Regions from separate parts of the Ferdinandcohnia sp. FSL W7-1320 genome, predicted to be linked through region 3. Evidence: riboswitches for the same ligand, from Rfam matches in the RefSeq annotation. Region 3 holds a riboswitch; each other region holds the start of a gene.
The links. A riboswitch is a leader RNA that binds a small molecule or an ion and turns the genes downstream of it on or off. The one in region 3 is predicted to bind cyclic di-GMP.

Region 1: another riboswitch for cyclic di-GMP. It lies ahead of NST91_RS02095 (sensor domain-containing diguanylate cyclase); the one in region 3 lies ahead of NST91_RS09255 (DNA-binding anti-repressor SinI).
Region 2: another riboswitch for cyclic di-GMP. It lies ahead of NST91_RS24080 (methyl-accepting chemotaxis protein); the one in region 3 lies ahead of NST91_RS09255 (DNA-binding anti-repressor SinI).

Annotation. Positions count from the first base shown of each region.
Region 1 covers NZ_JBBPAM010000001.1:417,659-428,542, forward strand. The annotation lists gene NST91_RS02080 (ABC transporter permease subunit) at 1-713, opposite strand, end outside; gene NST91_RS02085 (ABC transporter permease) at 703-1,521, opposite strand; gene NST91_RS02090 (ABC transporter ATP-binding protein) at 1,511-2,620, opposite strand; cyclic di-GMP riboswitch class I at 2,902-2,965, shown strand; gene NST91_RS02095 (sensor domain-containing diguanylate cyclase) at 3,305-4,495, shown strand; gene NST91_RS02100 (DUF2653 family protein) at 4,708-4,995, opposite strand; gene NST91_RS02105 (hypothetical protein) at 4,983-5,429, opposite strand; gene NST91_RS02110 (gluconate:H+ symporter) at 5,634-6,971, opposite strand; gene cyoE (heme o synthase) at 7,333-8,235, shown strand; gene NST91_RS02120 (methyltransferase domain-containing protein) at 8,473-9,078, shown strand; gene NST91_RS02125 (hypothetical protein) at 9,366-9,515, shown strand; gene NST91_RS02130 (cytochrome c oxidase subunit II) at 9,527-9,994, shown strand; gene NST91_RS02135 (cbb3-type cytochrome c oxidase subunit I) at 10,009-10,884, shown strand, end outside.
Region 2 covers NZ_JBBPAM010000001.1:5,017,935-5,028,818, forward strand. The annotation lists gene NST91_RS24050 (M20 family metallopeptidase) at 1-1,030, opposite strand, end outside; gene NST91_RS24055 (nucleoside hydrolase) at 1,231-2,157, opposite strand; gene rbsK (ribokinase) at 2,199-3,131, opposite strand; gene tagU (polyisoprenyl-teichoic acid--peptidoglycan teichoic acid transferase TagU) at 3,490-4,422, shown strand; gene NST91_RS24070 (hypothetical protein) at 4,601-5,056, shown strand; gene NST91_RS24075 (hypothetical protein) at 5,145-5,294, opposite strand; gene NST91_RS24080 (methyl-accepting chemotaxis protein) at 5,480-7,156, opposite strand; cyclic di-GMP riboswitch class I at 7,245-7,330, opposite strand; gene NST91_RS24085 (Gfo/Idh/MocA family protein) at 7,669-8,640, opposite strand; gene NST91_RS24090 (YwzD family small protein) at 8,958-9,086, opposite strand; gene NST91_RS24095 (hypothetical protein) at 9,216-9,581, opposite strand; gene NST91_RS24100 (YecA family protein) at 9,727-10,821, opposite strand.
Region 3 covers NZ_JBBPAM010000001.1:1,830,153-1,841,036, reverse strand. The annotation lists gene NST91_RS09265 (DEAD/DEAH box helicase) at 1-821, shown strand, start outside; gene NST91_RS09260 (YqhG family protein) at 799-1,593, shown strand; cyclic di-GMP riboswitch class I at 1,972-2,061, shown strand; gene NST91_RS09255 (DNA-binding anti-repressor SinI) at 2,092-2,220, shown strand; gene NST91_RS09250 (helix-turn-helix domain-containing protein) at 2,397-2,723, shown strand; gene NST91_RS09245 (hypothetical protein) at 2,765-2,974, opposite strand; gene NST91_RS09240 (DUF5658 family protein) at 2,989-3,285, opposite strand; gene NST91_RS09235 (TasA family protein) at 3,427-4,044, opposite strand; gene sipW (signal peptidase I SipW) at 4,099-4,686, opposite strand; gene tapA (amyloid fiber anchoring/assembly protein TapA) at 4,686-5,456, opposite strand; gene NST91_RS09220 (TasA family protein) at 5,583-6,170, opposite strand; gene NST91_RS09215 (TasA family protein) at 6,283-6,915, opposite strand; gene NST91_RS09210 (helix-turn-helix domain-containing protein) at 7,225-7,611, shown strand; gene NST91_RS09205 (hypothetical protein) at 7,715-8,338, shown strand; gene NST91_RS09200 (ligand-gated ion channel) at 8,385-8,993, opposite strand; gene NST91_RS09195 (YgaN family protein) at 9,103-9,720, opposite strand; gene NST91_RS09190 (YqzG/YhdC family protein) at 9,821-10,165, shown strand; gene NST91_RS09185 (DUF2512 family protein) at 10,227-10,583, shown strand; gene moaA (GTP 3',8-cyclase MoaA) at 10,633-10,884, opposite strand, start outside.

The DNA.
Region 1 (10,884 bases), 1.4 Mb from region 3:
GTTGACAATGCATTAATATTTAACGAGATTCCTCGTCGTGCAAGAGAATAGATTTCAACAGATAGCGTTGAGAAACCATTTCCTGTTACGAAAAATGTAACAGCGAAATCATCGAAGGAATACGTAAGGGCCATGAAAAATCCAGCAAAAATTCCTGGTGTGATGTAAGGAATAATCACCTTTGTTAGAACCTGCCATTGGCTTGCTCCGAGATCTCTCGCTGCATCAATTAAAGAAGGACTCATCTCTTTTAGTTTTGGCAGTACCATAAGTACAACGATTGGAATACTGAAGGCAATATGTGAAAGTAACACAGAATAAAATCCTAATTTAATTCCAGCCATTGTTAATAAAATTAAAAAGGAAGCACCGATAATGACATCAGGACTTACAATCAAGACGTTATTTAACGATAGTAAAGTATTTTGAGTTTGTCTTTGTTTAATCGAATGAATCCAAATGGCTCCAAGCACGCCAATAATGGTCGATACAAGAGCAGAAAGCAAGGCAATCACAAATGTATTTAACACGATGATTAGCAGTCTAGTATCCCCGAATAGCTCTTTATACCAATCCAAGGTAAAGCCCTCAAAATTGCTCATCGTGCCACCACTATTGAATGAGTAATACACGAGATAGAAAATCGGTGCATATAAAATGAAGAAAATAATAAATAGATACGCCTTAGAAGAAATAGCCAGTTTATCTCTCATTTTTAGCACCTCGTTTCTTGCGGTTTCCAGTTGCGACCATAATTACTACCATAAAAATAATCAGGAAGACAGCTATTGTTGAACCCATGCCCCAATCCTGAGTGACAAGAAACTGCTGTTCAATAGCAGTACCAAGTGTAATCACTTTGTTTCCTGCAATTAGTCGTGTCAGCATGAATAATGATAAAGCAGGAATAAATACAACCTGACAGCCAGATTTTACCCCTTGAATCGTAAGTGGAAAAATCACACGACGAAACGTAGTCCATTTAGATGCCCCAAGGTCGCGAGAAGCATCTAGCAGACTAGGGTTTAATTCATTTAACGAGTTGAAGATTGGTAAAATCATAAACGGAATAAAAATATATACAGATACAAACACAAAGCTAAAATCCGTAAATAATAATTGTTTAGAGCCAATACCAAACACTTCAAGAATCGCATTCGCTGTGCCATAAGTTCCGAAAATTCCAATAAAAGCATAGGCTTTTAATAGTAAATTAATCCAGGATGGAGCAATGATTAATAATAACCACAGATGTTTATGTTTTGTTCTTGTAATTAAATACGCTGTCGGATATGCAACTAATAGAGTTACAGCTGTAATTAAAAACGCATACCAAAAAGAGCTCAGCGTCATTTTTAAGTAAACGGGTGTGAAGAATGTTTTATAGTTTACTAAAGATAAATTTCCCTCTATATCAAAAAAAGAATAATAGAGAACAAGTGTAACTGGAGCGATAACAAATATGAGAATCCATAATGCATAAGGGATAAAAACAAGATTACGTGTTACCTTATTTTCCATGGCTTTCCCCGTCCACGTATGCCTCTAAACGACGATCATATTCTTCTTCTGTTTCACCAAGACGCATAACGTGTATTGCCTCTGGGTCAAAATGAAGTCCAATTTCTTCGCCAACTTTAGCCTTCTTAGTTGAATGAACAAGCCACTCATTTCCATCCTTATCCAAACCGCAAATTTCATAATGTACTCCTCTAAATAACTGGGAATCCACTACAACTTGTAGTTTTCCTTTTTCAACAGAAGTAATTTCTAAATCTTCTGGACGGATGACAATTTCGACTAATTCATTGTCTGAAAAACCTTGGTCAACGCATTCAAATGTCTTTCCGACGAATTCTACGAGAAAGTCTCGATGCATTTTTCCTTTTACGATATTAGATTCACCGATAAAATCAGCAACAAAACGATTGATTGGTTCATCGTATATATCAATAGGGGTACCACTTTGTTGAATTTTTCCTTCATTAAGTACAAATATCTCATCAGACATGGCAAGAGCTTCTTCTTGGTCATGGGTAACGAAGATAAAAGTAATACCAAGCCGCTTCTGAAGGTCGCGAAGCTCGTATTGCATTTCGGTACGAAGCTTCAAATCGAGAGCGGATAATGGTTCATCCAATAAGATAATCTCGGGTTCATTAACAATTGCACGTGCAATCGCAACACGCTGTCTCTGACCACCTGACATTTCTTGAATTTCACGATTTTCATAGCCTGCAAGATTAACAAAGCTTAAAGCTTCTTTTACCTTTTTATCTATTTCAGATTGCTTCAATTTCTTTATACGTAACCCAAAAGCAATATTTTCAAATACATTAAGATGTGGAAACAGGGCGTAATCCTGAAACACTGTATTTACTTGACGTTTATTTGCAGGTGTCGTATTTACTTTTTTACCATTAAAATAAACCTCACCACTTGATGGTTCAATAAATCCTGCGATTAACCGAAGTATCGTGGTTTTTCCACACCCAGATGGACCGAGAAGAGTATAAAATTTTCCTCTTTCTATTTCAAAGCTAACATTGTCGAGAACAGCTGGATCATTGTCATACTGCTTTGTGACATTTTTAAATTGGATTATAGGTATACTGTTCATAGCAACCCCCTTCTTTCTATTAATAGAGATAAGATTCATAACGTAATCCGGCATAATTATACACGAATCGGCAAAAAAAACAATAATAATTATAATTGTCAAGTCAGAAAACTAGGGAAGACTATTTTCTTATTGAAACAAGAGAAGTGTATAGGGCATTTGGGATAGGAAAATTTTCCCGTTTTTAGCAAAAGATTATAACGATTTCATTGACCAAAGAGGAAAATAGAAATATAATTATAGTACTATTTAAAATACTCTTTCTTTAATGAGTTAATTGGATAAAGTAAGGGCAAATTCATTGAAAGATGAAGACGCAAAACTATAGGGGCTAAAGTTCACTAGTGTTCAAAATGGAAGATAAAAAGGACCGAGAAGTTCAAGGCGGCGTAGCTTTTTTGTACCAGAGCGTATGTAATTATACGTGAGGAACGTAGAAGTAAGCCAACCCAGAAATTCTATGTGTCATTTTTACCTGAGTTTTGGAACATCCTCATTTTGGACATGCCAGCCAGTTACCGAGTACAGCTCGTATCGAAAGAACGTAGATTAATCGGTATATGATTAGTCTTTTTTTATACCAAATTATTAACAATATGTTGCTACTATATTACTAGATTTTTGGAATTGGAACATTTCAAACGAATTTTGGAACATCCTCTAAAAAAATTTGGAAGTGATTACATGGAGAAAACAATCCAGAATCTTAACTTGCTAAAAAAATTAAGCGAACTAATTGAGATGATTGGTTCTGAGAAGACTCTAATTTCTGACGAGGTTCGTACTTTACTTAATCAAACATGTCAGGAAAAAGAAGAACAAGAGATTACCAGTACCCTTTTAAATCAACTCCAAGAAATAAACGAACAAATGGAAAACATGCATTGGATGAATAAGCATTACCGAATCCTACATGATTTCGCACAAGTCTGCAGTAAAACATTAAATGAATCCGTCCTTCTCCAAAAGTCTTATGAAATGGTTTCACGTGTTATGCCTACTGATGCATTTTATATTGCATTGCATAATCCTGGTGACAAACATATTCATTTAGTCTTTATTATGGATAATGGCGAACCAGCTCCTCCAAGTACCGTAGACTTTGGCGAAAACTACACATCAAAAGTCATCAAAACAAGGGAAATCGTCCACCTCAAACATCAAAACCAGAACATTGAATATGATACGAAAATGGGTGAGGGGGACGAGGACACAAGCTCCTGTCTTTTTGTACCCGTTGTCATTGATGACCAGGTCAAAGGTGTCATCTCAACTCAGAGCTTTAAAGATTTTGCTTATCGGAAAGAGCATGAGGAACTACTACAAATGATCGGAGCGCAAGTGATCAACTCGATTGAAACAGCAAGATTATATGAAAAAATTTACACAATGTCTCGTACGGATGAATTAACAGGTTTAAAAAACCACCGTGCCTTCCATGAGGATTTAGCACAACTGATCAAAAATGAGAATGATGAAATAACAGTTATGATGATAGACTCTGATGATTTAAAACAGGTCAATGATCGCTTTGGGCACGATGCTGGTGACCTATATTTACAGGTACTAGCATACGGAATGAAAACGGTATGTAATGAAAAGTTTGAGGGGTATCGTTATGCCGGAGATGAGTTCATGATTCTGATTAAAAATAGCAGCGACACGTGTGTAAAGGAAATTTACGCAACTTTAAATGAGTATTACAATGAAAACCCAATCATCATGGAGAATGAAAAAATCATTGTTTCGATCAGTACGGGTGTCGGGATATATCCACACCATGGAACGACCGTAGATTCTTTAAAAAAGGCAGCCGACCAAGCGCTATATGCTGCAAAAGAAAGTGGAAAAAAACGCATCGTAATAGCGAAATAAAAAAGCTCATCCAAATGGATGAGCTTTTTACTCGTTGTCCAGCTCCAGGCACCATCGGCACGAGGTCACAAGCCAATCGCTTCTGAAGGTAAAAATCACCTTCTGTCAGCGCTCGTCTTGTGCTGATCGCCCATGCCAGGATGGCAAGGATTCCAGCGTTATGCACAGGACGTGCATGCTTTTAGCTGGAATTGGGGCGCCCTGCGCTTTTCTTAGTTGATATGGGCAATAATACCTTCTTCGTCGTCCAACACAAGTTTGATTCCGGCATATGGGTCACGGTTAAGAAATTCGCCTAGCCATAAACGAATTGCTTCAATTAAGTTCGCCATAATGAGAACCTGCTTTCGATCGTTCACGTATACTTCTGCGGAGAATCCGTAATCATCGTCATACATCAGCTCCACTTCAACCTCTTCAGGCTTTACTTGCTTTTTTAAGCCGATATAGACACAAACTGCATTTATAATTTCCTGTTCAGAAAGTATTAGCGCTGCCATGGATCAGTCTCTTTTTTCTTTTTATCTTTAATCATGACGAAGATTTTTCGAATGATGGAGATCAGAACGTAAATCGCAAGAACGTTAATCATTAATCCTAAAAATGAACCAAGCATACCCATTCCACCTAAAAGACCTCCGAATAGGAATCCTGCAAGTCCACCAAGCATAAGACCCTTCATTAATCCACCAGACATGAATCCACCTTTTGGAGTGGTAGGAGTAGTAGATTTGTTCGTAACATTGTTGTCTTGTTTTTTCTGTTGTTGCTGGAAGTTTGATTTATTTTTGTTCCCAATATTACTATTGAATCCTCTTTTACCTGATTTGTATCCCTTTGCTTCTACAGCCGTTGGTTGGTCTTGGAAAACAAAGCTCCCAAGCGGGGAAAAAATCAAAGTAAGTGCTACTAATGCTGATAATATCTTTTTCATATGATAGAAATACCTCCATAAGTTAGTTATTTTATTTATAATAGTATACCTTATTATCCAATCTATTGCGCTTTGCAATACCTCCTCATCAACTTTCTCTCTTATATACGATGAAAGCAGAGTTTGGTTTCGCTTTTTTTAAAAAATATGATTGGTAAATAGTAACAAGAGCCCTAACGAAATTGTTAGGGCTCGCAGAATGTATTACATAAACATATCAAGGATCAAGACAACACCCAAACCTACAATAGAAGTTGTGAATAGTAATAGACCCCATGTCTTAAAGGTATCTTTAATGCTTAGACCGAAATATTCTTTAAATAACCAGAATGATGCGTCGTTAACGTGTGTGATTGTGTTACTACCAGCCGCTGTTGCAAGAACCATTAATACTGGGCTAACATCAAATGTATCGATTAGAGGACCTACAATACCAGCAGCAGTTATCGCTGATACAACACCTGTACCTGTAGCAATACGAATTAAGGCAGTAATAAACCAAGCCATAATCAACGGTGAAATTGTAGTATTTTCCATCATCGAAGCAATATAGTCACCAACACCAGAATCAAGAATGACTTGTTTGAAGGCACCACCTGCACCTACAATAAAGATTATCATCGCAATTCCTTTGATAGCGCTTGAGAAAGAGTCCATTACAGTGTTAATGTCTCGACCTGTACGTATACCAAATACATAAATACCGATTAAAACAGCCACAAGTAAACTAATTTCTGCACTACCTAGGAAGTTAATAATTTCATGGAACAAGCTTCCTTCTTCGATAAACATATTTAGAATAGTTGCAGTCATAATCATGATTGCTGGGATTAATGGAACAAAAAGACTTAAACCAAAACTAGGCATTTCTCCTTCAGTGAACTCTTTTGGTTTTTCCATTAATTTTGGAATCGGACGATCTAAATTTTTCATCATTCTTGGTAAAATGATTCCAGCCGCGATAACTGCCGGAATAAAAACAACAATACCAATTATATAAACCATACCCATATCTGCGCCATAAGCATCGACCAATGCAGTCGGACCAGGCTGTGGCGGGAATAAACTATGTGATAGAGTAGTAGCTGCAACCATTGTAATTCCAAGCTTTAAGAATGGAATTTTTGCCTCCATCGCAATACTAATAACAAGTGGCGCTAGAATAATAAAGGCGACCTCATAGAAGACGGAAATTCCAAATACCATACCAATAATAATTAGGGCCCATTCTACCTTTTTAACACCAAACTTATTTAATAGAGTAGAAGCAATACGTTGGGCTGCTCCACAATCAACCATTAATTTACCTAATACAGCACCCAAACCAATTATTAAAGCAAGGCTTCCAAGTGTACTGCCAAGGCCGGCCTTAATAGTTGAAACAATACTTGTTAGATTCATTCCATTTAATAAACCAACAAGGATTGCTGATAGTAAAAGGGCAATCACACTATTTAGCTTAAGCTTCATATTTAGAAAAAGAAGTAAAGCAACCCCAAGAATTACCGAGATAATCGGTAAATTGTCTACAAACCAATCCATTTTTCTTTCCTCCTGTATCTCTCTTAGCTGTAATATCGTTTACATTTGCTTCCGTAAGTGTTGTTCTTTTATTGAAAAAAATATTTAGAAAACTGAGCGCGTTTTCAAATCAGAAAACTTTTTATTAATTTGTTTAGGAAACAAACAAAAAGCGATGGTCTAATTTTACAAAACTTTTTTGAGGGAAGCAATGAGAAAGTTTTACTATTTAACTGTAGGGAGCGGAATGATATGGGAGTTGGGTGGAATTCACTATAGAAGTAGGTAAAAAGTGGTTTTCTTATCCTAAGAGCGATAAAAATGGTATAGTATATTTGAAGCATAATGTTCTTCTAATAGAACCGTAGGAGAGAGGATATCCATGCAATCAGAAATTCAAATACAAAAAACATCCCTCATAGCTGATCTTAAATCACTTTTTAAGGCAGGGGTTTTAATAGCCAATGTTCTACCCGTGTTTTCAGGATTTTGGTTAGCCATTTACTTTACGGGCGCATCTTTTCAGGACAATCTGGGATTGTTTCTGTATACAATAATCGGAAGTACGCTCGTTATGGCGGGGGCACTCATCATAAACAACTGGTATGATGTTGACATTGATACAGTCATGGATCGAACGAAAAAGCGACCAACTGTAACAGGGCATTTTTCATTGAAATTTGTTCTGGTATTAGGAATCATTTGTACTGCTCTAGGATTCATTTTTCTATATTTCACAACATTTGAAGCTATCTTTTTTACATTTATAGGCTGGTTCACATATGTTGTGTTATACACGATGTGGTCAAAGCGCAGATTTACGATTAATACTGTGATTGGAAGTGTTTCTGGCGCCGTATCTCCTTTAATGGGGTGGGCTGCGGTTGCACCTATCGATCACATCGTTCCAATTATGCTCTTCTTGATCTTATTTGTTTTTCAAATGCCTCATACATATGCGATTGCGATGAGAAAGTATGAAGAGTATAAAGCGGCTAAAGTCGCGATGCTCCCAGTCGTTCGCGGATTTGAGGTAACGAAGAAGCATTTTCTGTTCTGGGTGATCTGTTTGTTGCCGATACCTTTCTTTTTAGGGGACCTAGGATTAGTATTTGTCGTACTCTCGACAGTGCTTAATATTGGTTGGATTGTATTGAGTGTCAAAGGATTTACGGTTAAGGATGATATGAAATGGGCTCGCTGGAACTTTCTATATTCAGTGAATTATATTTTTATAATCTTCCTATTAATGGTCGTCGTTACATTACCAAAATATTTTGGATAGCCTTGCCACGAACCTCGTTACATTTAATGTAGCGGGGTTTTTTGTGAAACAAAATTTCACAAATAAATTCAGATCTTTTGTACTTGATTAAACGAGATAACCAACAAGAGAATATGGTATGCTTTGAAGAAGAGAAAAATCAAATCAAACATATCTTTTCCATTCGCAATCCAGAAAAGCTAACATTTGCATTGAGAGGGATACCATATTAATCACATCATGGCAAGGAGACTACCAATGGATGATAAGTATTACGATGCACTTTTACATGTAAAAACAAGTGGAGGCCAAAAGGGATTTAGCCCCTCCGTACATTATCACCGCTATGAACCGACGCCATATGAAGGGCTCGACGCACTATTTTTGCATTATCAATTGAAGGAAACCGACCGGGTAGTGGATTTTGGATGTGGCAAGGGTAGGCTTCTTTTTTATATACATCACCATTTTGGGGCATCTGTTGTTGGGATTGAGATTGACAAAAGTCTCTATCATGAAGCGGTGGAAAATCGAGTACGCTATTTTAAAAAGTCAGGTTACCAAAAAGGTGAAATTGAAATTCACCATTGTGCCGCACAGGATTATAAAATTAACTCGCTTGATAATCGTTTTTACTTTTTTAATCCTTTTTCTATACAGGTTTTTAAGCATACATTGTCTAATATCCTACGTTCATACGAGCAGAATCCACGACACATAGAGATTATTCTTTATTATGGATCAAACGAGTACACCTATTTTGTAGAAACCAATACACCTTTTCAAATGAAGAAAGAAATCATCATTCCTGAATTGTTTGAGAAAAACACATATGAGAGATTTTTAGTTTATCAACTTGATTAAGCAGCTTCCAAATTCGGAGGCTGCTTTTTTGTGCAGGGGTTAGTTCACCAATTTGTCATTTTCGGATTTCTTCGAAGGGTACAAGGGAGGAAAAGTCCACAAAAAGCCGAATTAGAGCGGTTTTATTGAGTTTTAATCAAAAGTTAGGGGACGAGAAATAGCCTTTTTTCTCGTCTTTTTTTTATGAGTGTATTAAAAATTACACTTGATGTGTGATTCAGTTCACAACATTGAGAACTATTCCTAATTATGATGTAAGTAAGAAGAACATAAGGAGGTTGAGTTGGATGGGAGCTTCAAAAGTTAACAGAAATAAAAACACAAACGGGGGAAATTCGGAACGATTAGTTGGAACCTGGATTTCAGTTGGTGTTGTTGGAGCAGTCATTCTTGCTACGTATCTATTACTATTCGGCCTATTTATGGCTAGATTCTAGGAGGGAAAAAAATGAAGATGCATCGTGATGAAAAAATATGGCTTACCATAAGTTTCGGCCTTATCATTGGATTCATGCTTATAACAGGATACCAAACATTTGCATTAGAAATGGGACCACCAAGTAATATGGAAACAATCGATCCTCAGAAAGTAGATGAAACAGCTCCATTCGACAAACCAGGTGTTTATCAAATCGGAGAAAATGAATATGAAGTAGTTATGACGTTACAAATATTTAGTTTTACACCAGCAAAAATTGAAGTACCTGCGGGTGCAAAGGTTCACTTTATCATGACATCTAAAGACGTAGTTCACGGATTCCAAGTTGCAGGTACAAACTTAAATGCAATGGTAATGCCAGGACATATTCAAAAAATCACTCAAACGTTCGACGAGCCTGGTGAGTATTTAATTCTATGTAATGAATATTGTGGTTCTGGTCACCAATTAATGTCTACAACAATTACGGTTAAATAAAGGAGGGGAGACCATTGGCAACTATATTAAAAAATTCAGATTTGACATTTAAAGAAAAGACAAACAAAGTTTTAGGGGTTAATCTAGATGATGCAAAGATTTCGAAATCCTATTTATCAGTAGCATTTATCGCATTATTATTAGGTGGACTTTTTGGATTATTCCAAGGATTAAATCGTGCAGGTCTTCTAGAATTGCCAAGTTGGCTTAATTATTATCAAGTATTAACAGCACATGGCCTATTATTAGTAGTAGTATTTTCAGCATTTGTTACCATTGGTTACTTTTACGCAGGTCTTTCTCATGATTTAGGTGGATTATTACCTAAAGTTAGAAGGATGGCATGGGTGGGCTTTTGGACGAAAATCCTTGGTATCGTATTAGTCGTCATTCCTGTTCTAATGAATGAAGCATCTGTCATGTACACTTTTTATCCACCAATGGCAGCACACCCAGTGTTCTATATCGGGTTAGCATTAGTGGTAGTAGGTATTTGGATCTTAGCAGCTGGTGCATTTATTCAAGTAGCAAACTGGAGAAAGAATCATAAGGGTCAGCATTTACCAATCCTTTCTTTCTTTGCTACAGGTGTATTTATTCTACTAGTTGGTGCAACTGCATTTGTCGCAGTTGAAGTATTATTCTTGATTTTACCATGGACACTTGGCTGGGTAGATACAATTAACGTAATGGTCTCTCGTACACTTTTCTGGGCATTCGGACACACAGCAGTTAATATCTGGTATTTAACAGCTGTATCTGCTTGGTATGTCATTATACCAAAAATCATTGGCGGAAAACGTTGGAGTGATACACTTACTCGTGTAGTTGTTATTGCCCTAGTTATCATGAACATTACTGGTGGATTCCACCATCAAATTATTGATCCA
Region 2 (10,884 bases), 3.2 Mb from region 3:
CTAAGGTTGGGGCAAATTGTGATGCAAAACTGCCGTCACTACCTCCACCACTTGCTTGTTCTTCTAGTTCGAAGCCAAGATGTTCCTTCGCTATATCTTTTGCTGTTTCGAACATTTTACTGATTTCCGGCGTTTTTTCCATCACTGGACGGTTGATTCCACCAGTTACCTCTACCGTTAAACCTTCTTTGGTTGGCTTTATACCTTGAATTAATGGAATAACGCGTTCAAATTCTGCGTTATTTTTCACACGTAAGTCCAATTCTGCTTCTGCTTCTGCAGCGACTACGTTTGAAGCACTTCCACCTTTTACAAGCCCGATATTGAGTGTTGTTCCTTTTTCAAAATCCGTTAGTCCGTGTAAATATATGGTTTGTCGGGCTAACTCCTCAATTGCACTAATTCCTTTTTCAGGCTCAATGCCTGAATGTGCTGCGCGACCCTGTACTTTTATTGTAAACATGCCGACGCCCTTACGAGATGTTTTGAGTTTCCCTTGAGTCGAGGCTGCCGCGGATTCTAGAACAAGCACATATTTGCTCTTTTTCGCCTCTGCTTCAATTAAGTCACGCGATGACTCGCTACCAATTTCCTCATCCGACGTAAACAACATGACAACCTTCGTTTTCAAAGGAACATTAAGTGCTTTAAGCGCATTTACCGCAAATAATCCTTGCACAATGCCACCTTTCATATCAAATGAGCCTGGCCCAAAAAGCATGTCTCCGTCAATCCGGAATGGGAGTTCTTCAAGTGTTCCCTTTGGCCAAACTGTATCCATATGAGCCAAAATCAAAATTTGCTCATCTCCCTTACCGAATTCACAGCGGAAATGATCCCCAAAATGCTCATTATCAAACTTTTGGATTGAGCCACCCACATACTTTTTATAGAGCTGCTGAACCTGCTCACCGACTTGGTCAACCGCCTCTTTATCATGAGATGGAGATTCTATCTCGACTAACCCCTTTAGAACCTCCACCATCTCAGACTCTTTCTCCTTTAAATACGCCACAACCTGTTGTTCCATCACAATTCATGCCACCTTCATACGTGGGACCAGGGTTTTTTGCTTCCCTGAGTCAGAGGGACAGGTCCCTCGTCCCACCATTTTTTTCCTGGGACAAGGGACCTGTCCCCGTGTCCCAAACCCATTTCCCGTTTATTATTACAATATTACAACAACTGAGCCCACGCTACTAGTTTTAAGAGCATGGGCTTGAAATTTTTTTATTGGCCTGCAGGCATTCTTTTTAGAAAGTGTTCTAAGAATCTTGGTGCGTCAACCTCTGTACAGACATTGATTTTAGGCTCTTCTTCTTCTGAAAGTGGCACCGTTCTGCCGTCTTCTTCTCCTTCAGTAATGACGCCAACTCCTATGTAATTTGTTTTCACTAAACTCGGGTCAATAGCCACACCGACTGCCAACGGGTCATGGAGACCACACCCGCCAATTCCAGGATTAGCACATTCATAAAAATCATGATAAAAGCTGACCATATTCGCAAAAAACTCCCCGACTTCGGAGCCAGCATTTCGCCACGCATCCACATTTTGTCTTGGCAACAAGGTTTGCATCGTCACGTCTAATCCGACTAAGGTGATCGGTAATCCTGATGCGAACACGACTTCCGCAGCTTCAGGATCTGTAAAAATATTCGCCTCTGCATATGGGTTTACGTTCCCTGGTACAAAAACTGCTCCGCCCATAATCACCACGTCGGAGACCAGCTCCACAATCTCCGGTGCCTTTTGAACCGCTAAGGCCAGGTTTGTCAACGGCCCAACGGCAATAATTGTTACTTCATGAGGTAGCTTTTTGACCTGTTCAATGATGTAATCTACCGCATACTCTGATTTCGCTGATGTTTGAGGTTCAAAATCCAATACATTCCCTAATCCATCTTCCCCATGCACATGTTTCGCAAAGCCTTCACGCGGATTTCGATTTAGGGGCTTGTCCGCACCCGCAAATACCGGGATGTTTCTACCTAGCTTTTCTAAAACAGCCAATGTGTTTCTGGTTGCCTCATCAACTGCGACATTTCCATAGCATGTCGTTAACCCAATAATATCAAGCTCCGGCGAGTTCACTGCATACGCAATCGCCATTGCATCATCAATCCCCGTATCTACATCAAAAATAACCTTCTTCATCATTTACCTCCCTGGGACAGAGGGACAGGTCGTGTGACCCACTACTGGCCATTGTCACCTGTCCCTAGTAATTTGTTTGTTTCTTCTAGTGTTGGCATTGAGGCTTGAGCGCCTTTTTTGGTGACGGTTAGGGCACCAACTGCATTTGCAAATTCCGTTGCTTCTTGCAGACTTTTGCCGCCAGCAAGCGCTGTGGCAAGTGCGCCAGCGAATGCATCACCAGCTGCTGTTGTATCAACCGCATCCACAGCGTGAGGTTTGACAGCAAACGTGTCTTCTTCCCTAGACACAACAACGCCTTTTCCGCCAAGCTTAGCAAAAACAGTCCCAACACCTCTATCCAATAGCCAACTGCTAGCTTTTTTAGCGGATTCCACATCCGTAATTTTCGTATCCGCTACAACTCCTAGCTCGCTCTCATTCGGAACAAGGTAGGTCACTTTTTTTAATAGCTCATCGGGAAGCTTTCGTGCAGGTGCAGGGTCGAGCATAACTGGGACATTATATGTATGCGCGATATTCGCAACTTCGATGACCGTTTCCAAAGGAATCTCCAACTGTATCATCACAAGCTTCGCCTTACGGATGACCTCTTCGTATTTAGACACATATTCTGGTGTCACATGGTCGTTGGCGCCTGGTGAAACAACGATACTATTTTCTCCTTCGGCATTTACACTGATCACCGCAACGCCGGAAGAAACGCCGCTTATCTTTTCAATATTTGACGTGTCCACCCCGACTTCATTCAATCCTTCTAAAAGCTGCTTACCAAAAAGATCGTCCCCGACACAGCCCAACATTGCGACCGATGCCCCTAATTTCGCAGCTGCATACGCTTGGTTACCACCTTTCCCACCGTTTCCTGTAAAAAAGCCATGACCGAGTACCGTCTCACCCCATTCTGGTCGCTCCTTCACATTCACCACCATATCCACATTCAAACTACCCACCACAACAACATCCGCACTCATTTAATATCCTCCCATGGGACAGAGGGACAGGTCCCTCGTCCCACCATTTTTTTCCTGGGACAAGGGACCTGTCCCCGCGTCCCATATTTGATATAGATTATTATAGTCAATGTAACGGGTACTGGCAAAAGTGAGTTTAATTTTTTGAGTCTGGCTTTTTTCTCTTAAATCTCTACTAATCTATAAGGAAGAGCTTACATATTATTATTACTTTTTTGTACCTTTTTGAACATTTTCGACATAATTCGTACAAGACAGACAATATTTTTTCAAAAAATGAAACCTTTTCTTTCTATAAAACGTCTAATAAAATATGCAGTTTTTGATTATCCTAATCTAAAAAAAGGTGTTGATTGAAATGAGTCGTGTTGACCGACATTCGAAACAAAAGCCGAAACGGAAATGGCCAAAGGTTATTGGAACAATTGCTCTTGTTTTATTGTTAGCCGTCGGTGGTTATGCCGTTTATTTATATCAATCTGTTGCGAGTACTGTAGGAAAAATGCATGAGGAACGGGGCCCTTCAGATAAACGAACAAATCAAATCGATATTAATAAAAAGGATCCGATTTCCATTCTGCTCATGGGTGTTGATGAACGCTCGGGTGACAAGGGTCGTACTGATACGTTAATAGTTGTTAGTGTTAATCCTAAAACGAATTCCATGCAGATGTTGAGCATTCCACGTGATACACGTGTTGAAATTGTCGGCAGAGGAACTCAAGATAAAATCAACCATGCTTACGCATTTGGTGGCGTCGATATGACAATTGATTCCGTCGAGAACTTCCTAGATGTACCGATTGACTACTATGTAAAGGTAAATATGGAAGGATTACAGCAAATCGTTGACGCGCTTGGCGGAATCCAGGTGAACAGCTCATTCGCGTTCTCTTATGAGGGTGCTTCATTCTCAGAAGGAACACAAACTCTAAATGGGGAAGAAGCCCTTAAATATTCAAGAATGCGCTATGACGATCCTCGTGGTGACTTCGGACGACAAGATCGCCAAAAGCAGGTCATCCAAGGGATTATCAACAAAGGAGCCAGCTTCTCCTCCGTTACAAAAATTGATGATATTCTCGGAGCACTTGGCAATAACGTCAAGACCGATATTTCCTTCGATGAAATGAAAACTATTCAGGCGAACTACAAGGATGCACGTCAAAACGTTGAACAATTCAGCATCGATGGTGTCGGCAAAACCCTAGACGCATGGTACTGGATCGTCTCTGAAGACGAGCGCCAAGCAGTCTCTTCCCGCTTGAAAAAACACTTAGAAATTGAATAGGTAGATATGCCAAGGGGTTCAGTGGGACACAGGGACAGGTCCCTTGTCCCACCACATCTTGGAATTAGAAGTTGTAAACAACCGGTTATAATACCGGTTGTTTTTTTATGCCTTACATGTTTTCCTCCTTTTTCCACATACTAATGGAACAGACTCATTGTTTCAAAGGAGGGTCCTAATGATGAAATTCAAATTTTTACTTTGTATAGCATTATTATTTCTTTCGGTATCGCCTGCTTCTGCTGCGGAGAAGAAGTCACCTTTTTTTGGTGTGAGCGCTACGGTCGTACAGGTCGAGGAAGGTACTTTTGAGGTAAAAACGAAGGGCGCTGAGGAAAACGAAGGATTTGTTTTTTCACCTAGAGGGGTAAAAGGTGGAGAAACAATTATATTTGAGGTGCAGGTGAAGGGAGAGGCCGCCGTTTACTTACTTGTGGATGAGACTGATGCAAGAGGAACTTTTTTAGCTGAGACGGTATCGCCGGTGATTGGCTTGCATGATCCGTGGCGGACGGTTCAGCTTGAGGTCGAGCTTCAGGATACCACCTCCCAGATTGACGCGATGGTACTCACGAACAAACAAGAAAAAACCAAATTCATGTTTCGTAATGTAAAAGTAAGTGTTAAAAAATAAAGGATGCCAACACAGGCATCCTTTTTCTGAGATAAAAACTGGTCACCAACACTCTCAGAAAAAAAGACTTGGGATTCTCTCCCAAGTCCTACTCTACTTTTTTCGATATTTCATCTAGCTTCGCTTCCATTCGTTTAACCCGCTTTGAGAACCGTACCACATAAACGAGTACCACTATTATGCTAATTGGAACGAGAAGTGCAAATAATTGAAAAAGAATGTCACCGATATTTACCACTACTGAAGTTCCTCTCTTCCCTTTTTTCTATAATATACCATTTCGCTGGTGGAGGAGTCCATCAGCCTTCTGGGACAAGGAACCTGTCCCTGTGTCCCAAGGTTCAGCTGGGACCCAAAGTGGAGGTTACAGCGGCGGCTGGAACCCTGGCACATGAAATTGCCCTAAGGGTCCTTCCCCCAGCACTATTTGTCCCAGGCTTGGATGAGTTCGTTTAGTTCGCCGGCGTTTTCTTCGAGTTGTTTGGCGCTTTTGGCGACTTCTTCCATGGAGCTACTGGATTGCTGGGCGGTTGCGGATACTTGTTCAACGCCAGCAGCTGATTCTTCAGCGACAGCCGCAATTCCTTCGATGGCACCGCTAATCTCTCTTGTATCGTCAAGTACCCCGTATAACGAGCTTGACATTGCTTCTATTTGTGTACCGATTTCTTCAATTGTTCGTTTCAATTCATTAAAGGTTTTTCCGGTCGTTTGAATTTGGTTGGTGCCTTCTTCAACGGATTGATAGCCGTCATCTAAGGATTGAACGACCTGCTTTGATTCTGTTTGGATACCTTTTACAATCTCTGTGATCTCTGCGACCGATTTACCAACCTGTTCTGCAAGCTTTCGAACCTCATCGGCAACAACCGCAAATCCTCTTCCGTGTTCTCCTGCGCGGGCTGCCTCGATTGCTGCGTTTAATGCTAAAAGATTCGTTTGCCCCGCGATCTCCTGAATAACTTTAACAAGCTTCGTAATCTCGTTTGTTTTATGGTCCAGACCAACAACAAGCGCGTGTGACTGTTTCATTTTTTCATAGATGCTCGACATTTGTTGAATCGATGTTTCCATATATGAACTGCCGTCGTTTGTCATGGCAAGCATGCCTTGTGATTGTTCCTTAATACTATCGCCCTTAACCGCTACATGCATGATTTCGTCCGAGAACGTGGACATTTTTTCAATTAATGTGGTAGCAGACGTCGCCTGGTCTTCTGCACCGCGTGAAAGTTCCTCCATTGTGACTGCTATCTGCTGACTGCCCGCCATAACCTCATCCGCATACTGGGTCAATTCTTCACTTTGACCAGTGACACTGTCGGAGACGACAACCATTTTCTTAAACATGCCTTTTAAATTTTCATTCATCTCATTAACCGCCAAAACAAGCTGACCAATTTCATCTTTGAGCTTCGTTTTAATTGGTTCCGATTGAAGATTGCCATTGGAAATCGCCTTCATTCGACTTGCGACACTTTTTACCGGTCTAGCAATCACCACAGAGGTATAAATCGAAATCACAATTCCTAAAATAATCACAGCAGCTGTGACCAGAAGTCCTACGAAGTTCACTGATTGACCATATTTCACAACGTCCGTACCCGTTGAGACAATCTGTCTTTCTCGATCATCCGTGAGCTTTTTAACTTGTTCCATCAATTCATTTGACTTCGGTTGGATATACGTCTTCAAATTATGCATCGCAAGCTCAGTATCCCCGCTATCATAAGGGGCAAAAACTTTTTCCTTCATCAATTCACGCCAATTTTTCATTTCCCTTATAAGCTCTTCAACCTCTTTTACCTTCATTGCATTTAATTTTCGATCCGTTAAATCAAATTCTACCGAGTAAACATCATACTCATTTCTATAGGTATCATCCCCATACAGTACATACGCCCTCGCAAGCGCAATACTCTGGGCAATATTGTATTTCAAACTATCATATTCTAGTAAAACTGAGAGTTCCTCCGACACAACATCGTCCGTTTTCTGATTCATATTGGACACCGCTATGTAATTATAGGTCGCTAAGCCTATACAAAGGATGATAATGGCAAAAAAACTAACAAATAACCTTGTTCGAATACTTTTCATCTATGGTACCTCTTCCTCGTAGAATAGTAGAAATTCAGGCAAAAAAATAAGACCAATCACTAAAAGAATGGCCCAACAAGCGTACATTATTGGCAGCCAGGCGATCATGGTACAGTGTACGGTAGACCCTAGGCTTTGCGTCCAATCCTTTCGGAGAGTTTGCCCTATTCTGATATACGTTTTCTTCTATTAGTATATAAGTTTTTCTACTCTTCAACAATAGACCACATCATAATTCCCATTACTTTTTCACTACTAATTCTAGCAACAATTTCATAAAATCTTCCTTATTCGCCGGTAGAACCTCAGGTAACTCCACATTCACCTTCATCATCATCGAATCCCTCCATTTTTCTGGGACAAGGGACCTGTCCCTGTGTCCCATCTTCTAGTAATCTAGTATTGCCGGATTTTTGATAGATATACATGTTTGGGAGAGAAATTTTGATAGATTTGAGTAAGGGGAGATAAAAAAGGAAGAAACGAAAAAAGCCAGCCCGGGGGCTGACTTTTTAGTTACGAGCGGAAGCAAGTGCCTGCTCGATCACGCGCATATTTTTCAACGTTTCATCGAGGTTGTACATCGGTTGTTTATTAGAAAGAACACTTTCTGCAAAATGCTCCACCTGAAGCTTATACTGGTCACCTTGTACCGTTTCTTCACGTTGGCCTCCTTCGTTGTTCACCACAAGCACACCGTTTCCACCTTCATTGTCAGGACGGAATGCATGCTTCACTACGATCGAACCTTTCGTGCCGACCACTTCATACTGCTCCTTAAATGATTGCTCAAAGCTAACATCAAAGTTCGCAATTACGCCACTTTCAAACTTCAGCGTACCTGCTGCCGTAATGTCGACGTCATGTGCCGGGTGAATGTTTGCAGCTGCCTTCACTTCAACTGGCTCTTCACCCGTAATCAAACGACTTGCATGGATGCAATAGCAACCCACATCATATAACACGCCGCCACCAAGATCCTTTTGCATCTTAATGCTTCCAGAATTCAAATCATGGAGGAAGGAGAATGTTGAGCGAATTAACTTCACATCACCAATTTCGCCTGTTGCGATCATTTCTTTCACACGGTTATGCTGTGGATGGAACTGATACATGAACGCTTCCATGAAAATCACATTGTTTTCTTTAAAAGCTGCCGCCATCTCTTCCACGTCTTGTGAGGTCAATGCTGCTGGCTTTTCACAAAGCACATGTTTTCCGTGCTTCGCAGCTTCAATCGCCCATTGTTTATGTAGTTGATTTGGAAGCGGAATGTACACCGCATCAATTTCAGGGTCATTCAATAAATCGGTGTATGATTCATAATGCTTTGGAATGCCAAGGTCAACAGCAAAGTCTTTCGCCTTCCCGCTTTCACTCGCAACAGCCACAACCTCTGCATTATGTGCACGCTCCATCGCTGGAATCACTGTATTTCTCGCAATTTTCGCGGTTGATAAAACACCAAAACGAACCTTTGTCATCTGAGTTCCTCCTAAATTATTGAATCAAATGCGCCTTGGCGTATTTGCGCCCGATTTTTTTCGAGCTTTCTCGAAAAAAGTCCACTGAAAAATCGTGGCATCCGCCGGAGGCATAACTTTATTCAGCCAAGGGTTATACTCCTTAAATTGTAAACTCTTTTACCATTGTCTTACTAATATAAGTAGTGGACTTCTAAGCAATAAAGTTACTAAACAATTACATATTCTCATATTTTAGGAGATTACGAAAGGTTTTATCTTGAAACAAAAAAAGCCAGAGTTCATCCTCTGACTTCATCCTTAAAGTTCATATCGAATTATGCAGACTGGCAATCTTTTAATTTACCAATTAGATCCTGCATAACCTCTTCAGTTGTGATAGAAGATGTTTCTTCTACTTTTTTCTGAATGTCTACCATTATTTTTAAAAGTTGTTCAGAACTCATACTTTTTACCTACCATTTTCATTTTCCAATTAAAATCCATTTTACACTATTCAGCAAACTTTGCAAAGGAAAATTGTGACAAAATTTTAACAAAAAAACCCTAACGATTTGTCAGGGATCAAAACTTACTTATTGTATTGGAGGAGGTCCGTCACCCATATGAACTCCATCCGCAAAAACTGATAATAACACTTCGCCATTTTCGTGAACAAACGGAACAGCGACCATTGTGTAGACTTTCCCCTCAGAGTTAGGCATTTTTATTGCCATAATCTGATTAGCCCCGACAAACTGGTATCCGTTACTCTTTTTATCTGCTTTCACCACTTTAAATTCATTCGATTTCAATATGCTCGCAACCGCCTTGTTACGCTCTGCTCCTTGCAAATAGTCGCCACATCCGCAATCATCCCCATGAGCAAATGCAGTATTTCCAGGTAGTACAAGCATTAACAACACAAGCACGATTCCCAAAACTTTGACAAAATTCCTCATTTCAAACCCTCCCTTTAGTAGCTACATTCTACAGATTACACAGAAATCGACAAATTCCTTTATTTTCTGTAAAAATGGTACTAAGGTCGGATGCACACTTCTTTTAACCCCAAAAAAACAACCCATCAAATGGATTGTCACGGTTTTAATCGAATAAAAATTCATCATCTAGATCAGGGCCATTGATCATTTCATCGTATTTCTCAAGCTCTTCCTGAAGGACTTTTTCGAGTTCTCTAAATTTTGTCGAGATGCTGCTTGGCGACACATCAAATTCTTCCGCAAGTTCCTCATGCGTAGAAAGACCTTCATACGGATAGATCATTTCAAGCATATAGACCAAAGCTGCCTCATAAATGCCTGTTTTAATAATCCTTGGGTTTTTGCGTTCGCAGTATTTATGCCATAGTGAAAGACCAATTCCTACGATTTCCTCGTCATAATCGTACTCTTTCATCCGAATCTGAAACATTTCGGCGACCTCTCGCTGTTTGGAGGTCTGCCAGTGGTAATCATCCGCCGTTACTTTCGCCTTTCCGAACATAAAAACCATGAATACATCGATAAATTCATTGGACATAAACTCAACTGGACTGGTCTCACTGCTTTTTTCAAAGAGTTCAAGAATCATGTTTCGCATATCGCCCGCATATTCCGTTGGCAATTCAAGAAATGTCGGGAAAAAGATTGAATTCGCACCTGCAGGCAACAACGTTCCGAACACAAAATAGCCTGCCTCCACATCTGTTTCCATCTCATAAATTCGCACTTGATGCTGCTCACCCGTAAAAATATCCTGAACCTTCATATACGTTCTTTGCTCATCAAGCTCTGTCACGGTATATGCAGACGGTCTTGCAGCCTTCCATCTCTGTAAAAGGTCGCGTGTTCGTGGGCGGCTATATTTTGGACCGTAAATATCAACATACTCTTCCAAAATCGTTTTTCCATCAGTCGGAATCGAACTAATGATCCAAACGCGCGAAAAGAATGAAAATAAATCATAGACATCATCTGGAAGCTCATCAAAAATATCACTATACTGATCCAGAACGTCATCAAAAAACTCTTCATACAAATGGATGGCGTACTGGAACATATCATGTTGGACATCGTTCAGTTCATTTTCAACGACTTGATCAATGGAAACAACCGTAGACCGTCCGCAGCATCTTTTATACTTTTTTCCACTCCCGCACGTGCACTGGTCATTCCGTCCCGCTACCTTCATGAAATTCATTCACCCTTCTCTGTTATCCTATGACACTATCATATCACATCTTCTGGATATATCAGTGGGTGT
Region 3 (10,884 bases):
CCATTTCTGCCTATCGGTCTAGCTTTTCAGGCTTTGCATCCAGTATGTTCTCAATCTTAACCTTACAAAGAGAGGCTTGTAGTAGTCGAGAGGCTGTATATTTTACGTTGAAGAAAATGCTTGAGAAAAAGAATGAAGACGGAAGTAGCGCGGTCCCTGAGGATATGGTGATGGGCCTCATGAAAAAGGTCGAACAGGTTACACAAAATTCTAAGGCTGAAAAAGCGGTTGAATTAATCAAACAAATCGATGATAAAGTCATCATTTTCACCGAATACCGTGCAACCCAAATGTATTTACAATGGTTTCTGCAACAGAATGGAATTTCATCTGTTCCATTTAGAGGTGGATTTAAACGCGGGAAAAAAGATTGGATGAGAGAATTGTTTAAAGGTAAGTTCCAGGTCTTGATTGCAACAGAAGCTGGTGGTGAAGGAATTAACCTACAATTCTGTAACCACATTATTAATTATGACCTCCCTTGGAATCCAATGAGGCTTGAGCAACGGATTGGGCGTATTCACCGCCTTGGCCAGGAAAAAGATGTTCATATTTATAATTTCGCAACAAAGAACACGGTTGAAGAGCATATTTTAAAGCTATTATATGAAAAAATTAATCTGTTTGAGCGTGTGATTGGACAATTGGATGATATCCTAACAAGATTGGATCTCGGTAACATCGAAGACCATATTCAGGATATCATGCTTCGTTCGCGGAGTGAGGGTGAAATGAAAATTAAGATGGAAAATTTAACTTCTATCATAAGCTTTGAAGAACAAAATGGTGGTGAGCAGCATGCAGCAACAGGAAATAGTTAACTTTCTTGAGAATTATTTTGTTTCAAACCATTGTGAAATTCTTGAACGTCATCCCGGATATATGACCGTACAATTAACCGTTGATTTAGATAAGCAATTAATGAATCGACCTTTTTATTGGACATATGTTGAAAAAACAGGCGGAACTCCAAATCCGATGAAGCTTACATTAATTACAGATCGGGATCAAACGCCTGACAATGTGAAGGGCGACTTTATTCATTTTGGTGCCCCCCGTTTACATCAGATTTTTGAATCGACGAAAAAGCTCGCAAGTTATATACGCTTGTATCAGCAATCACCGCCCGGTGCACAAGGGAATACCCCTCTTTTCCCGTGGCTTGGGTTGAATGTAAAAATTTCATACAAGAGTGACCGCAAGCGTGATGTGCTGATGTCACTCGGGTTACAGCTTATTAATGGAATCATTGTTGAAGATTTCCAAGAAAAAGTTGAAAAGTTGCCGCTTACTCCTAAGATACCTGATCATACGTATACAATGTCACCGCTTGTTAAGCCACAAAGTGGAATTAACCGTCTCCAGCAATATGTGCGAGGGTATGTTGAAACTCAGGACCACTCTTGGGCAGATGAAGCAAGGCAGCGCTGGGACGAAGATTTAGCCTTGCTAAATTCCTTTTATGAGGGCATCGAAGAAAAACCTGAAAGCTATGAAATTGAAAAAGAAGCACTCAAAGAGCAATACGAACCGAAAGTTCTTGTCGAAATTATCAATGGCGGGTTGTTTTATCTTTGTCAAAACACGATGTAAAATTGACCTATCCTCACCTTCCGAGGGTAGGTACTATTTTTTTGAGGGTATTTTAAAAGAAATCGTTCGACAAATTCCTTACAATTTTTTGGTAATTTTACAAAAAACCTGGTTAGAATATCACTATGTATTAACCAACCACTTCATTAAGTTTACATTTTATAGGTCTAAATCCCTATAATTCGAGTTTATTCTACATAAATAGAGTAAAACTACTAAAATTCGATTGGTCGGACGAACTATATTTCGTGTTTTGTAAATATTTTGACATCGACAGATTTTTACAGAAAATTTCATTTTCATGTTTTATACTTCTAAATGTAATACAAAGGTTCTATACATAAGAGACTATCGTTTTAGGTAGACGGCTAACATTCGAACAGACAAAGGCAAACCTATTGAAAAATAGGGACGCAAAGTCACAGGTCTAAGATTGGACGTAACAATTAAGACGGCTGGACTGCCTGGAATACTAATTGTATTTTGGGAGGAAACGAAATGTTAAATGAAGTACAAAACAAAGATGAGCAATTGGATCAAGATTGGATCGACCTTATATTAGAAGCAGTGGAGATGGGAATGAGCGTCCAGGATATTCAAGCTTTCCTCCAAAGTAAAACAGCATAACGGACCTTATCTATACATATAACAATAACCTTTTGAAGCTACGGATTGGAAACATAAGGATGCGAGGGAACCTAAATTATCGGGTTCCTTTTTATTTTTCAGTTTTTTGTGTTCTTGTTATAAAACATTTACTTCGTTATATGCTATAATAGGTATATGAAGGAAGGTGAGAAAGAATGATTGGTCAACGTATCAAAACATTTCGTTTGCAAAAACAATTATCCCTATCTGAACTAGCAGATCGCGCTGGAGTTGCCAAATCATACTTGAGCTCAATCGAACGGAATCTCCAATCAAACCCTTCTATCCAATTTCTTGAAAAAATATCTACAGTATTAGGAGTTACAGTCAACGAATTGCTCCATGAACAATCAGAACCTGAAAGTGTAGAACTTGATTCAGAATGGACTAGACTAGTACGCGAGGCAATGAAATCAGGAGTTTCCAAAGAGGAATTTCGATCATTCTTAGAATTCAACAAATGGAAGATGGATAATAAATAGAAAATGCTTCGGCACATTGGTTGCCTGAAGCATTTTTTATTTTATATGTATGTATCGAAAGTGGTATTACTGTGGGATTCAGATTGTTGAGGAATTGGGTATTTTTTCTGTAATGATGAAGGATATGCTTCTCCAGCATCACGGGCACGAAATGTTGCGAGATTATGATTACAAATTGGACAGTTCCATTTACCTTGTTTACTGCTCCTAAAAGATGGTCGATAACATCTTGAACATGTTTTTGTATACATAGAGACTCCTCCATTTAGAAAATTTGAGTAATCCAATAGCCATGGAGGATAAAAACATATGCATATAAAGCAGTGGCTATATAGGATAAAGAACGAATTAATCGGTTCACTGGGATACGAATGATAAAATAAAGTGAAATCAAACATAAAGAAAGCATTGCTTTTATAAGTAAAAATAAGACCGGATGGATTTCGTATATTGTGTACATTAACGGGTTGGCTTCTGATATATGGCCGCCAAGGATTCCGAAATGGGTGATAAATGCGTCTATGAGATTTAAAAAAGCTAGCAAAATGAGGATAAATTTCATTGGAAACCTCGCAAATCATCATTAATAAAGTTAAGTTAATATTGAGAACTTATTCAGATATATCCTATGATCCGCTTTTATTCATTCTCAATAAAGAATACACGAACGAATATACTCCCTATTAAATTAAATATCTATCAATCACGATCTTAAACGTTTTCTCAGGTAGTAAAATATAAAACCTCCACCTAAAGCTAAAATTATACCAGCAATTAGTATATTAAAGGTGTTAGTACCAGTCTCAGGCAATTTAGGTCCATCAACAGGAAGGACTCCACCTAAAGTACCTTCTGCATAGAACTTCATTTCCACTTCAGTTGCTAAACCCTGGTACTCATTCCCTAAATGTGGAGGAAATTCTACCGTAAATATTAGTTCCTCTTGTTGACCACTTACTATTGGTCTAGGATCTATTTTTTTAAAATTCCCCAATTTTCCTTTGAAAATATCTCCATTCTTATCAGAAATAGTTAGAAATAACTCCTCATACAATTCTTTCGATCCTGACTTTCGATCTGCTGAAGTTAAATAGTTAAAATCCTCAGTACCACTATTTTTTATGATTAATGTTCTAGTTGCCCAGTCTCCCGGTTTAAAATTATCAACATCAAATAATACTTTTTCAGGTGTTGTATTGATATCTATTTCTTTATTGTTGTTAGATGGAGATGCTTTAACTTGATTTGCTAGAAAAAAAAATAGAAGAGTACACACTGTCATAAAATATATTATTCTAATAAAACTCTTACCTAACTTCATTATTTGCTCCCTTCCTTCCCTAGAAGGGGATCAATATTTAAAGAATATTGATCCTTAATTAGTTTTTGTTTCTTCGATAGCATCTTTTGTTTTATTGCTTATATCAATTTTTGAAATTGTTCTCCAAAGTGAGAAAATAGAATATAGGAAGATCAAAACCCCTGGGACTATCATTAATATGATTGTTCCATTTTTTGAACTTGCAAAATCAGCAAAATATCCAAGATAAGGAATCGTTAATCCACGATATTCGGCTACTACATTTTGAGCTAATACTGGATTAATATCTTCTGTATTGTTATTATCCCCTTTTGTTTTATACATCACTTGATTCTCGTTTTTTAGGACTTCAGTAATTCTGTGAGTGATGAGTTTTTCATCTTCTTCCATAAAGGTGATTACGTCACCTTCTTTAAACCGCGTCATATCTCCGCCTGTTTTTACTGCGATAATAGATCCTGTTTTGATTCCTGGTTCCATTGACCCTGATAATACAGTTTTAAGTTGGTAACCAAAAATTGTTGGTTCCCCACCTGAGATTTTATTTGAAACTACCAAAGCTGCTACCCCTATTAATAATAGTACGAGCAAGCTCGTGACAATTTGATTAATCCACTTCTTAATTACCTTCTTTTTATTCATTATTCATCCTTCTCCTCTTTATTATCATCTATGATATCATTCGCAATTTCAGTTGAATCACCAGTTGTTCCTACCATCCCATCAGATGTTGCTTCTTCATTTGTAACTTCTGTTGGTTCCTCACTGGATACTTCATTACTTTGTTGTTCATTTTCAGGTTCTATATTATTTTCCTTAGTTTTTTCAATAACTGGCTCTTCCGTTTCAACTTCGATTGTTTCATTAGAATTGTCATTTTGATTAGAATTGTTGTTCATGCATTTTACTTTGAGCTTCTTTTTGCTCCATGCATCATCAAACTGTTTATTCGTTTGAATAGCTTTAAACTCATAAAATCCTTCATTACTTGTTTTATGTGTTAACGTAATCTCTTCTCCACTTTTTAGAATTGGAATAACACCTTCATAAATTTTTTCACCTTGATTTTTAGGCTTTCCATTCTCTGAAGTGAAATATATTTCATAAATACTTTGTGTCGTCATGTCGCTTCCAGTATTTCTTAAAATAACTTCCATATCTGCCGGACATGCTTTTAGATTATCGTTAGCTGGCTCAGGGAATACAAGATTACTATTATCTGGTGGCGACCATTCACCTGCAGTAATTAAGATATTACCTTGTGATTTAGAAGTGAAATATGCCGTTGTTGTTGAAGTAAAATAATTCATAGCGAATATTAGAATATAAAATACAAGGGCAGCCTTAAATATGATTTTGTATTTTTTATATCTTTTATTCATTTCTCTTAGTAATCTACTTGTTTTTCGCAATGCTATCTCAGCCCCTTCAAATTCGCAATTCTGGATTTATATATATTTATGAAAACAACTCAGGTGCTATGCTTTCATAAATATATATAAAACAGGAAGGAGAGGGCTCTCCTCCCCTATTAGTAGCTATCTAAGTTCCCCATCTTGTTGACTAGCATCGAAAATCAATTGGAAATCTAATTTGTCATCTTGGAATTTATTTTGATCCGCACCATTATCATCGAACTTATAGTTGAAAATTAATACTTGTCTGTCCGAATTATTTAATGGACCTGTTTTAGAGTTTAAATCTTCAGCAACAACTAAATCTTCAATTTCAGAAAGTGGTGTCCAATCAAGTACAACTGGACCATTTTGTCTATTTTCACTAATTCTTACTAGAATATGATCTGCGAAATCTTCCCCAGCATTGTCACCATTTGTATCAGACACTGTGTAATCAACGTTCATTTTTACATCTTTAATTTTGAGTGAACCTTCGCTATATAAGCGAAGTTGTTTAATTGTCCAATCACCTGGCTTCATATTATCAACACTTAAATCAACATATGCACTGTCATCAGTACTTTTTAGCTCTAAGTCTAATGTTCCAGCAGCAAACGAATTATTTGATACCTCAGTGTCGCTAAAATAAGCAAATGTTCCCCCACCAATAAGTCCTAATCCTAGAATAGCTGTTGCGGCAGTTAGTCCTAATTTTTTCTTCATACTCATCTTCGTTTCCCCTTTTTTCTCCCTATAAATAACGTTTTTCACAAGATTATTGTAACTAGTATGTATACAAGGAAGGAGATAGAATCCCCTTCCCCTTTTCAATTATGAAATATTATTTTAATTCCCCTTCAGTTTGATGAGCAGTAAATGTCCAATCTAGTTTTAAAGTATCACCTTGGAATTCGTTTTGATCTGCACCATTGTCAACAAATTCGAATGCAACATACATTTGGTCACTAGTACCATTCTCTAAACCATCACCTTCACCGTTTAATCCAAATAAGTGGGTAAAGAAGCCTTGTACGTTTTCAACTGCATCTGGTTCCATATTTTGAAGATCATACAATGTAGTTTCTGCAATTACATCATTATAATCTCCGATAACCCAACCATCACCTGTTTTATCAGCATTTTCAAGGAATAGCACCTTAATGTGTTTACCAAAGTCGTCAACATTATCACCTTTTGCATCTACAACGTTATAAGCTGTAGCTAAATCAACTGATGAAATATCTAAAGAACCATTGTTTTCTAATAGGAATTCACGAACCATTATATCTCCAGGCTTGATGTTTTCAACATCAATTACAACTGATGGGTTTACTGCTAAATCTAATGTACCAGCTGTAAATTCATTGTGTGATACTTCTGTGTCGCTGAAGTACGCAAATGTTCCTCCCCCGATTAGTGATAATCCTAGTGCTGCTGATGCTACCCCTAAACCTAATTTCTTTTTCAAACTCATTTTTGTTTCCTCCTCTTTTTCTCTTATAAATTTTTATATTGAATCCTTATGTATTGATAAGGAGATCAACCAGAACTGTACTTAGTAAAGTTCATTTATGTTCTTTGTAACGAACTTACAATGTGAGTATAGCCCATAAGTCTTATATTTGAAAAATCCCAAAATCAGTCATTTTTTCTTAATAAAGAACGTATATCGTTCGTTTTCTCGTAATATCTCTTATTTCCTTACTATTTTATTATTTTATTAAGAACAATAAGTTCCTTATAATGAACGTGTAAGTATTCAAATTAACGAAGGAGAAGGAAGATGATCGGTTCGAGGATTAAAGAATTACGAAGGCAGAAAAGTCTCACGATTACAGAGCTTGCAAAACGCGCTGGAGTTTCAAAGTCATATTTAAGCTATATTGAACGAGATGTACAAAAAAATCCTTCTATTCAATTCTTAACTAAGATTTCAAAGCCACTCGATACAAATATTGAATTTTTATTAGGAGAAGAAAGAACGATTCCTCATTCTAATGAACCACTTGATCAAGAGTGGACCAAGCTCTTAAAAAATGCAATTGATGACGGATTAAGCAAAGAGGACTTCAGAGAGTTTCAAAACTATATAAAATTTAGCAACTGGAAAAATGGTCACATAAAAAACAAAGGAGGGAATAATATTGATAACGTGACAAAAAAATGTTGAATTTAGATTCCGAGTAATAAAAGTATATAACAATGGAAATAGTGAAGATGTAACATGTCGAATGATTTGGTTTAACTATTTATAACAGATGAGAGGAGAGAGTGTGAAATCAATGAAAAAAGGAATAGTGATAACTGGTATAATCGTTGTACTTTGTTTAGGCTCCACACAATTAATACCCGTATTAGCAAGTGAAGATACAGATATTGACGTCAAACAAGAACGCGAGGTTTTAGTACCTTCTGATGATACTAGAGTGAAGGACTCAAGTATGAACGAACAGGAAAATGAAACTACCGAAGAAACAACAACTTCAGATTCCACGAGTGATCTTCGTAGCCAAGCTAGGGAGAGTGAACAATTTGATAATTATACAAACAATCTAGCAAAGGATTTAGGTATTAAAACTGAAGGTAAGGATTCAGAGGAAATTCAAGCCGAAATTCGTTCTATAATGCTCCAAGAGAAGGCTAAAGAAGCGGGAATTAAAGTTGAAGGTAAATCAGAGGAAGCCCTTATAACAGAACTTAAAGAAACGTATAGGGAGAAACCCGAGTTAATAAAGCCTTCCTCTAATAAATACGAAGAACTACGAATGAAACCAGATTCTAGGAGAAAGCAAATTCTCGAAACAGCAAAATCACATGGCATTGAAACTGAAGGCAATGAATTTGATGCTGTTGTTGAAGAACTAAAGACAGTTTTGTTAAAAGAAAAAGGAGAATAATGTTGAAAAAACCTTGAAAGGAACAATCCTTCCAAGGTTTTTTCATTTAATCCGTCTTCTCCAACGCTGATATTACTAACCCTCTTTCATTCTCCTGGGCTTTATACGTAATGTTGTTCAGCGTTGCGGTTCCGTTGATTTTTTTATCCTTGTCACGAAGGAGTCCCAATTTATATGTTACTTTTCCAATATCCTCTTCTTTGACTGCCTCTTCTGTGTTTGTGACGGCAACCAATAAGAAGAATGCAGCAATTGTGTCTTCATATTTATCTAACGTAGTGCTGAGGTTGTCTGATTCAACGTCTTTTTTCACGATTGATAAACGAACGACTTCATTTGTTGTTTCATTTACGATTCCTTCAAGAATCATTCCGTTGTTGACATCGTGTTTGAATTCTCCATTTCTTACATTCAATTGTTCAATTTTATCGGAATCTTTCATTTCTGTTTGAGCTTCGTTCCAATTTTTAACGAGGTCTTCTGTTGTAAAGCCTAAAGAGCCCAGATCCATGATTTGTTCGTCGGCTTGTTGAATTTTGGTTGCTTTTGGATCTTCTTTTTTCTCTTGTTCTTTCGCCTTGTCGTCTCCTTTACAACTGACAAGCAATAATGAACTAAGTAGCAAAATCGCAAAAATAAAAATTCGTTTCCGCATGATTTTCCTCCTACCAGCTAACTTTTCACATAAAGTTAATATGCACGTAGAATGTCCAAATCATGCAGAATGATCAAACAAAAAAAGCGATCCGATATAAGATCGCTTTTTATTCATATTCCTCTGTTTTACTAATCATTACCCTTACAACATACACTTCATCGTTTTCTTTTACTGTGTTTTCAATAACATCCTCATCCAAGCCAACTCTGATGCCTTTAGAGCCATTCTTCACAATTAGCGCAAGTGCTTGGGGCTTTTCTGCTTCAATATGTATTTTGTCATTGAGTTGAGATTGAGCAGTGCCGATTGATGTATCAACTTCCATAACTGGTGACTGCAACGTGGTAGAACCTGTGCCATCGGTCATCGATAACGTCCACTGGGCATATGTAGTGTCATCCATGTTAAAATTCATTTTGGCAGCAGACAACGTCATATCTTCGTTAGTTGCGGTTGCCCCTCGTACGATATCTTCTTGTTTTTCTCCATTTTTAAAATGCTCTACCCAAACATGAATCATCTTTATATCTTCGTTTTTTATGTTAAGGTCGTACATTAAAAGTGTATCGAACCCGAGTGAACTAATGATTTGCGAATTTCTCTCATTTTGTTTGACCGGAGTCAGCACACCATCTGCTTTCTTAGCAGGATTGTTTTCATTTCTACAGCCGATCAGAGCAAGTAAAAAAAGAAATCCAATCGACATTTTAAATAGCCTGCACACTAGCACTCCCCCTTTTTTCTCATAATACCATAGCTTTCCATTAAACTGCATAAATTTTCCTAATGCAGGGAATTCCTAAAGTAAAAGTGAGGTGCTGTATGTGCTGCGTAAAATATTGATTGGCTGTAGTTTTTGTTTGTTATTAACTCCAACTGTTTTTATCGACAATGATTCTGCAGCTTTTTCAGCTGAGCAAAAAAAGCCAGTCCCAGAGTATGCAAAATGGGGAAAACTTGCGATGGAGGAGACACAGAAACGTTATCCTTCCGCTCAAATTGTTGATTATTTACATGTTGGTAGACATAAGAAAAACGGAATGTATGTTGAACGTTTCAAACTTTGGCTGAAGCAGGATAATCGTGAATTCGGTGTTTTTGTAAATATCACGTTTGAACCAGAGACTGAACGAGTAAAAAATATTACCGTTGTGGAAACAGACCGATAGTGCTTTTACATATAATCCATCAATTATGTGAAAAATACGAGGTAAAGGAGGTGTGAATGCCGTGACTAACTTTATTATGAAATTAATTTTATTACCTTTAATTGTAGCCATTTGTTCTGGCATTTTCGATAGTGTTGATTTAGTTGCATGGTATCAGCCAATTGGTATTGGTGTACTGTTAGCCATTCTTGGTTATTTTATGGAGAAAGCGATGCTAAGAAGAGATACTACGGTGATGACAGATATTGCCGATTTTGTAACTGCAGCCCTTGTAGTATATTTTCTTTCCTTGTTCTACGATGGTGCGAGAGTCACCCTTTGGGGCGCAATCTTAACAGCCCTTGTTATTACATTAGTTGAGATAGCTATCCACCGTTGGTTAGTAAGGTCAGATAGAACCGAGAGATCCCATGCTTGAGTTGCATAAAAAAGAGAGGTGCATATCTATTTCTGCACCTCTTCTCTATTTACCCACCTATATAAGACATTTCAATTTTCTTACGTTTCTTCGCAGTTTCCTCTGTTCGTTCATCAGAGTACCGATCACGTCTTACTTGCCATATCGACTTAAGAGTTTCATCAATCTCACTTTCGGATGCATCTGATCGAATTAATGATCTTAAATCATGGCCAGCCGTTGCAAATAGGCATGTATACAGCTTTCCATCTGCCGATATTCGTGCTCGGGTGCAACTTGAGCAGAAGGACTCTGTAACAGA